Regions from separate parts of the Calorimonas adulescens genome, predicted to be linked through region 2. Evidence: a T-box and tRNA genes for the amino acid it is inferred to sense, from the RefSeq annotation. Region 2 holds a T-box; the other holds one or more tRNA genes.

Region 1 (4,430 bases), on a different contig from region 2:
TACCTGTTCTCTTAACTCTTCTGCCTTATCTGTCTTTTCCCATGAGAGGTCAAGATCTGTCCTACCAAAATGGCCATAGGCTGCCGTCTGTCTGTAAATTGGTTTTCTTAAGTCAAGTTTATCTATAATTGCTGCTGGTCTGAGGTCAAAATTATTATTTATCAGTTCAATAATTTTATCATCCGGTATTCTTCCCGTGCCAAAGGTATCGACCCTTATGGATATTGGCCTGGCCACACCTATTGCATACGCCAGTTCCACCTCGCACTTATCTGCTATACCTGCAGCGACAATATTCTTAGCCACATATCTGGCCGCATAACTGGCTGACCTGTCTACCTTTGTGGGGTCTTTCCCGGAGAAGGCCCCGCCGCCATGTCTTGCATATCCACCATAGGTGTCTACAATAATCTTACGCCCGGTAAGTCCTGAGTCACCTTGAGGGCCACCCACGGTAAACCTGCCCGTTGGATTTATATAGTATTTTGTGTTATCGTCTAAGAACTCCGCCGGAATGACAGGTTTTATGACATATTCTATGATATCTTTTTCTATAGTATCATGGTCCACCTCTGGATGATGCTGTGCCGAAACCACAATAGTATCAACCCTCACTGGTTTATCACCATCATACTCAATGGTCACCTGAGTTTTGCCATCCGGCCTGAGATATGGAATAGTCCCATCCTTTCTAACCTCCGCCAATCTCTTCGCCAGCTTATTGGCAAAGGAAATTGGCATGGGCATGAGTTCCGGGGTCTCATTACATGCATAGCCAAACATCATCCCCTGGTCGCCTGCACCAATCAGATCATATGTACTGCCCGAATATCCCCTCTTCACTTCCAGAGACTGATTTACCCCCAATGCTATATCTGGTGACTGTTCATCAATTGATGTTATTATGGCACAGGTATCACCGTCAAATCCAAATTTTGCCCTTGTGTATCCAATCTCTCTTATTGTCTGGCGAGCTATCTTAGGTATATCAACATAACACTGGGTTGTTATCTCCCCCATAACCAGCACCAGCCCTGTTATAGTAGCCACTTCACAGGCAACTCTGGCATCGGGGTCTTGAGCTATAATCGCATCCAGCACAGCATCAGCTATCTGATCGCATATTTTATCCGGATGCCCTTCTGTAACTGACTCAGAAGTGAATAATTTTTTCATCTTTTTCCTCCTTTAAAATTACATAATAAAACCTCTTCCAAAAGAAGAGGCATATTTCCTTTTCCCCCATCTTTCAGAATTATCCATTCTGCAGGAATTAGCACCATGCAAAGCTGGTTGCCGGGTTTCACAGGGCCTGTCCCTCCGCCACTCTTGATAAGAGAATCTTATCTATTCAATTTACTATGTAATGATAGCATAAATTACTCTTTAAGTCAAACATAAACAATAAAAAGCCTCTGCAGGCTTTTGTATGGTGGAGGGAGATGGATTCGAACCATCGAAGGCCGCGCCAACAGATTTACAGTCTGCCCCCTTTAGCCACTTGGGTATCCCTCCACATTATTCAACTGGAGCTGGCGATAGGACTTGAACCTACAACCCGCTGATTACAAATCAGCTGCTCTGCCGATTGAGCTACGCCAGCATATATATGGTGGGCGCAACAGGGCTCGAACCTGTGACCCCCTGCTTGTAAGGCAGGTGCTCTCCCAGCTGAGCTATGTGCCCATACTACTGGTGACCCCGAGGGGATTCGAACCCCTGTTACCGCCGTGAAAGGGCGATGTCTTAACCACTTGACCACGGGGTCTCTCTTCACACTGGTCGGGGCGGCGGGACTTGAACCCACGGCCTCATGGTCCCAAACCACGCGCGCTACCAACTGCGCTACGCCCCGCTCACACGGCGTTCATATGACATTGTTTATTATACTTGCATTCCAGAATATGTACAATCATGAAATTTAGCCATATTTCATGATTATGTAGCATTAGCTTAATATATCTAATTAAAACTCATTAAATCTTCGTAAAACATTAAACTGAAATTTGTAACCTAATTGTAATATTAATTTAACCCTTTTTAAACTATCTATGGTTATAATAGTTATATGACAACAGTTTATGAGGTGATGGGATGAAATTCTACAAAAAAATTTATGCCATAATGGTCTCTGTATTATTATTGAATTCCTTTACATCCATAGTGTACGCAAGTGACTATCAAATTATCAATGAAAAGACTCAAAGTGAGGTGCTTTCCGAGGGTGTAACTCATACCACTATAGAAAGATTTACCACCTCTGGTTGGCTTGATATAAATATTCTTGAGGTGGAACTTAATAATAAGGATATAGACATCGATGCCTTATATGGGTCGGAAGGGTTGTCTCAGCCGTCCACTGTGTCTTCTATGGCCAGTGAAGCTGGCAGCGTAGCTGCTATAAACGGCGACTTCTTTGATACAAAATCTGGAAGCCCTATAGGTCAGATTGTATCAGATGGTGTACTTATTTCAGGCCCCCCAGATAAGAGTTTGTATGGTAAATTGAGCAGTTTTAATATCGACAGGGACGGGAACATCTTCTTTGAATATTGGACATATAACTTTAGCGTTTCCTTACCTGACGGTACCTCATTACCCATTGCGTCTTTTAATAAAGCCTCCAGTGGACAATATCTAAGCCTTTATGATTACCACTGGGGCAATACACCCGGAGCCAATGGTAATCCAAACCATACTGAGGTTATTGTCGACAAGGATGGAACAGTGCTGGATGTCAGGCCAAATCAGCCTTCAGTGAAAATCCCGGAAGGAGCGTATGCCCTGGTAAGTAATGGTGATACTTCTCAGCAGCTTTCAATGCTGGTTCCTGGAGATAAACTTGTGATTAACCTTGATACTACCCCTGAATACCACAATCTGAAACTGTCTGTGAGCGGTGGCACAATGCTTGTAAAGGATGGCACCATAGCCCCGATAACCCATGATCCCGTACCAAAGCCGACAGCTCGAACGTCAATTGGTATAAATAGAGAGGGAAATAAATTGTTCCTCGTCACTGTTGATGGCAGAAACGGGAGCTCTATGGGCTTACTGGAGAGTGAAATGGCCCAGCTCATGCTGGATATAGGGGCGTATAATGCGATAAATCTTGATGGCGGCGGTTCTACAACTATGGTGATAAGGCCTTTAGGAGAAAAAAATTATGTTACCGCAAATAAACCTTCAGACGGAAAAGAGAGGCGTGTTGCTGATGCCATAGGTGTATTTAACAATGCTGAAGCCGGAGATGTCAGGGGACTAAAAATCAAGGCTGACAATAACGTGTTCGTCGGTACCCGTGCAAAGATAGGGGTATTTGCCTACGACGAGAAATATAATCCTGTAGATGTGGACATGGCCCGTGTTACATTCAATGTAAGTAATGTAAAGGGCAAGTTTGAGGACAACAGTTTTATTCCGCAATCGCCTGGCCAGGCCGTCATCACTGTGAAATATAAAGGTGTTTCTGAAGAATTTAATATAAACGTCCTGGACAAGCCAATAATCTTAAAGTCAAATATATCAACAATAACCACAGACTATAATACAAAGACAGAGATTAAGATATACGGCAAGGATAAAGACGGTTATACAGCAACCATAGACCCTGCTGATATTGAATGGACTATCTATGGCAACGTCGGAAAAATAGAAGATGGCATTTTTACTTCAGGTACTTTAAATGCTTCAGGATATATAAGAGCCGAGTTTGATGGGACATATATCAATATACCGGTAACAGTCGGCAATGCACCACAGACTACTGATGTACCAGACAATATCCGTCTTGAGGATGTGGACCCATATAACAAAAAGATCAATGTAAATAATGACATGAACTCTTACAACATATTTGTTTATGGCGATACCAGCACCAGCACTTTGCTCCAAACCCTGATGCTTTCAAAGGCTGTAGATAAAGCTAACGAGACATCATCTTTTGCCGTGTTTATGGGGAAGAACGCTAAAAAGTTTAACAACTTAAAAATCCCATATATAGCAATAGACAGTCCTGGCCTGTATGAATTCAGAAACTCCAGTTTCATAGTCATGGATTCATCAAAAGGAGGACTGAGAGCAACTGATGCCAGCCAGTGGTTTGCTCTAAAGGACTATTTAAAGAACGCAAATGGTGAAAATATATTTCTTGTTTTAAATACACCTGTTTGGGGAAGCAGTGGATTTACAGACCAAAGAGAGGCAGCTCTACTAGAAAACACTCTTAAGGACTTTAAAAACTCAACAGGCAAAAATGTATGGATTCTATATCAAGGTGGACAAAATTTTTATACTGCTTTAAACGATGAAATAAGGTATCTTGGCCTCAGTGGTACTAAAAATGCCGTAAAGAGTGATGTTTCAACAATGCCCTATGCCCTGATTGAGGTAAATGGCAATGAGGTCTACTATCAAAAGAACAGCCTGTT
Region 2 (4,430 bases):
TTGCCACCATACAGTCTCGCTTTTGATGCCTCAATATACCAATCGCAGAATTCGCTCCATATGAAATCGTAAAGTTTAGAGGCGGCCAGGCCTAATTCAAACCTTTCAAGATTGGCGTTCACCTCTTTGATCAGGTTATTCAACCTTGAAAGTATCCATTTGTCCGATAGGTCCAACACGTCATAGGGTATATCTATAACCCTATCTATCTCCATATTGAGAAGGGCAAATCGTGTGGCATTCCAAAGCTTATTGGCAAAATTCCTGCTGGCCTCCACCCTCTCCCATGAAAACCTTATATCATTTCCCGGGGAATTATTTGTAGCTAAGGTAAACCTCAGTGTATCAGCCCCATACCTATCGATCACCTCAATGGGATCTATGCCGTTGCCAAGAGACTTGCTCATCTTCCTACCCTCTGCATCCCTTATAAGCCCATGGATTAAGACATACTCAAAGGGTATATCACCCATTGCCTCAAGACCAGAAAATATCATCCTGGCAACCCAGAAAAATATTATGTCATAGCCTGTAACCAGTACACTGGTGGGATAAAAATACCTGAGATCATCCGTATCATCAGGCCAGCCAAGGGTTGAAAACGGCCACAGACCAGAACTAAACCATGTATCCAAAACATCCTCATCCTGGTGTATGTCTGTGCCACCACAATACTGGCATCTGTCAGGTTCTTCCTCTGCTACGGTTATCTCACCGCAGCTATCGCAGTACCATGCCGGTATGCGGTGTCCCCACCAGAGTTGTCTGGAAATACACCAGTCTTTTATATTCTCCAGCCAATTGTTATAGACTTTTGTAAACCTATCAGGCACAATCTTGACCTTTCCGTCAGCTACAACCTTTAACGCAGGCTCTACCAAAGGTTTCATTTTTACAAACCACTGTTTGGATATAAGTGGTTCTATTACAGTGTCACAGCGGTAGCAGTGTCCCACACTGTGAGTAATTTTCTCTATTTTTTCAAGAAACCCTTGTTCCTTTAGTTCCTCCACCACCTTAGCCCTGGCCTCGTAACGGTCAAGACCTCTGTATTTTCCTGCTTCCTCAGTCATCCTGCCATCCTCGCCTATAACCTGGACCTGTGGCAGGTTGTGTCTTATCCCGCACTCAAAATCATTGGGGTCATGGGCAGGAGTCACCTTTACTGCCCCTGTGCCAAATTCCATATCCACATAGTCATCGGCTATAACAGGTATCTCTCGTCCTACAATAGGCAGGACCAATGTCTTGCCCACAGCATCTTTATACCTTTCGTCTTTGGGGTTTACTGCAACGGCAGTATCTCCAATCATAGTCTCCGGCCTGGTAGTTGCTATCATGACATAGCCGCTGCCATCCTTGAAAGGATATCGGATATACCACAGATGCCCTTCCTCTTCCTTGTGTTCCACCTCAGCATCAGAGAGGGCTGTCTTACAGTCCGGACACCAGTTTATTATCCTGTCTCCCCTATATATAAGACCCTTGTTGTATAGCCTCACAAAGAATCTTTTCACAGCTTTAGAACACTGTTCATCCATGGTAAACCTCTCACGGGACCAGTCACATGATGTCCCCAAACGCTTTAACTGTTCAACAATACGACTGCCATATTTTTCCTTCCACTGCCATGCTCTCCTCAAGAATTCTTCCCTGCCTATCTGTTCCTTGGTAAGACCCTCCTCCTTCAACATTTCCACTATTTTAACCTCAGTAGCGATGCTGGCGTGGTCTGTGCCAGGCACCCACAGGGTGGGTATACCCTGCATCCTCTTCCATCTTATAAGTATGTCCTGCATTGTGTTGTCCAGTGCATGACCCAAGTGCAGCTGTCCTGTTATATTGGGTGGAGGCATGACTATGGTGAAGGGCTTTTTGTTTTTATCTATTCTGGGTTTGAAATATCCTTTTTCTACCCAGTCCTTGTATATCCTTTCTTCAAACTCCCTTGGATTATATGTCTTTGGAAGTTCCATGTCTTTCCCTCCTTAAAAGATTGTATAATTAAAGGCCCCTCATCACTAAAGGACGGGGGGCCGCTGTACCACCTTAATTCCCTGTATAAGGGCAATCATTCATATAACGGAATACCCGGCCAGGCCTACTGTTGTTTCAGCCTGACAGCTCCAAAGCTACCTTCACCGGTCTGACTTAGACAGGCTCACAGCCCATGACCCATCCTCTCTGAAAGCCAGGCTCCTGGTTACTCCTCTTCTTCATTGCTTTTACATATTATGTTAAAAAGTAATAAGCATACATATCAATAATATTCCAGCACCTGACACCTGTTCAATATGTTCTAATACCCCTACATGAGTCAGGTTCGACGTATCATCATTAACCGTTCATCACCTTTTAAGAATCATAAACTCACTGCAGAAACCCATTTGGATGCTATATGACATGCCCTGAAAACTGTTTTATCAGGATATCAATATTAGCTTATATCTTATAATAAAATTTTAATACTGTCAACACATATTAAAGCACTTACACCTTTTCCTTAAAAAATATCCTTCCGTAAGAAAAAAGAGCCACTATAGATAAGGCTACAGTCAGAATGAGGCCATAAAGTCCAATAGTCCTATCAACATACGAACCCAACACCGCAGCATATGTGGACGCAGTAGCTACCTTTCCAAAAATATTAGCAGGTATCACCACGCCCTTATTCCATAAAAAAAGACCCCCGGCTACCATTATCATCTCTTTGACAGCTAATATACCAGGTATCCAGTATGGAATGATTTCCTTCATCGCAAGGGTAAAGAGCACGCTCAATGCCAGAACCTTATCGGCCAGCGGGTCCAACACAGTGCCAAGCTTTGTTCTGACGTTGTACTTTCTGGCTATAAAGCCATCTAAAATATCAGTGAGGGCGGCCAAACCAAAGATGATATAACCCATCAAGGTCTGATCCCGCAAAAACAACCATATTATTGTTGGTGAAAGAATCAACCTCATTGTAGAAAGCAAATTGGGGATGTTCATTATTTTTCCTCCTATGATCCAGCAATTTCTATTATATCATAGTCATGTTAAAAAATTAATCAAAAATTAACTTTTTATATGTCAAATTAGTGTTATAATAACATTAAGTAAGGCAGGGATGGTGATCTTTTTATGGATGATATTGGCAAGATCTTAAAAGAGGCAAGGGAGAGTAAACATCTAACATTAGATGATGTTTCAAGGGAAACCCATATATTGACCCGTTATTTAAGCGCCATAGAGGAGGGCAATTACAGTATAGTACCAGATAGGATATATGTAATAGGTATTGTCAGAAAATACGCTGACTTTCTCGGTTTAGACGGCAGCGAGCTGGTAAAAAATTTTATTGACTCAACAAATAAATCCTCAAAAGGTCCTTCCAGACAAAGCGAAAAGGTCTCTCAACATTCTGCTGGTATCAACCTAAGGCCACTTATTACCATAATAACATCAGTGGTCCTTATTGCTGCTTTTGCAATATTCATATATATAAACCCGTATAAAAAATTAAATCTAAACTTGCCTCCTCCCACCGAGCCGCAAAAAGAGCAGCAGCAGGTAGAAAACTCACCACCTGAAATGCCTGAGACCAAAACACCGGAACCTGCCGACAAACTTGTAATAAACCTGAAATTTACTGGTGACTGTTGGATAAGGGCTAGAGATGCTAACGGAAACGTTCTGGTAGAAAAAAAATTCACCAATGGTGAGGAGGTTACATTAGAGGGTACGGAAATCACTTTGCGGTTAGGAGATCCCGGTAATGCCATAATAACTCTAAATGGTCAGGAACTGCCTCCCCTTGGAAAGCCCGGCATGCCGGTAACAAAAAAGTTCACCCTTGAAGACTTAAACAGTCAGGAGCAAAATCCCTGACTGTTTTACATTGCGTATTTTGTGTACTTGTCAGCTACTTTGCTTGCACCGCACGAATCCGGTTTCACCTTTGCCATATAACCAGAACCAATGACAAGATTAACAACCTCTTTTATTATTTCTTTCGTCTTACCATTGTTACCCACGTCCATATGAATTTCTACGTCAAGGTTATTCATTCCGTTTATATCCAGCCTCTCTACAAGCATATTTGCCATTTCTAGACTAAAGCTGGTCTCCATAAAAATTCGCTGCTTTAAAGATGGAATCCTCTTATTAAAAAACCTTCTGTAATAGAACCTTCCACCCTTACCATTACGGTAAATTATGATTGCAGTTACAAAACATACCATTCGTCCAAGTTGTGAATCGGTACCTATCATAAGGGTATACTTGCTTTTTGTGTCCTCGGCCATAAACTCAATAATATCCCTGCTCATGCTATCAAGATCCATCTTACCCTTGGTCGGATTGATAAAGTTCAATGGAGTCATCTCCTTTTCTAAGTTAATATTATATCATAAACTTTAAATTTGTATTAAGAAAATATTAAGTTTGCG

The links. The T-box of region 2 lies ahead of FWJ32_RS08300 (valine--tRNA ligase). A T-box ahead of a tRNA ligase gene usually reads a tRNA of that ligase, here a tRNA-Val.
Region 1: it has a tRNA-Val gene. The T-box ahead of FWJ32_RS08300 (valine--tRNA ligase) is inferred to sense a tRNA for this amino acid. The anticodon was not compared.

What each region holds. Positions count from the first base shown of each region.
Region 1 covers NZ_VTPS01000002.1:125,035-129,464, forward strand. Annotated here, with positions in the region: gene metK (methionine adenosyltransferase) at 1-1,176, opposite strand, end outside; SAM riboswitch class I at 1,240-1,339, opposite strand; tRNA gene FWJ32_RS02340 (tRNA-Tyr) at 1,431-1,515, opposite strand; tRNA gene FWJ32_RS02345 (tRNA-Thr) at 1,528-1,603, opposite strand; tRNA gene FWJ32_RS02350 (tRNA-Val) at 1,611-1,686, opposite strand; tRNA gene FWJ32_RS02355 (tRNA-Glu) at 1,694-1,768, opposite strand; tRNA gene FWJ32_RS02360 (tRNA-Pro) at 1,780-1,855, opposite strand; gene FWJ32_RS02365 (phosphodiester glycosidase family protein) at 2,095-4,430, shown strand, end outside.
Region 2 covers NZ_VTPS01000011.1:57,693-62,122, reverse strand. Annotated here, with positions in the region: gene FWJ32_RS08300 (valine--tRNA ligase) at 1-1,976, opposite strand, end outside; T-box leader at 2,022-2,229, opposite strand; gene FWJ32_RS08295 (CDP-alcohol phosphatidyltransferase family protein) at 2,491-2,991, opposite strand; gene FWJ32_RS08290 (helix-turn-helix domain-containing protein) at 3,124-3,870, shown strand; gene FWJ32_RS08285 (ribonuclease H-like YkuK family protein) at 3,876-4,355, opposite strand.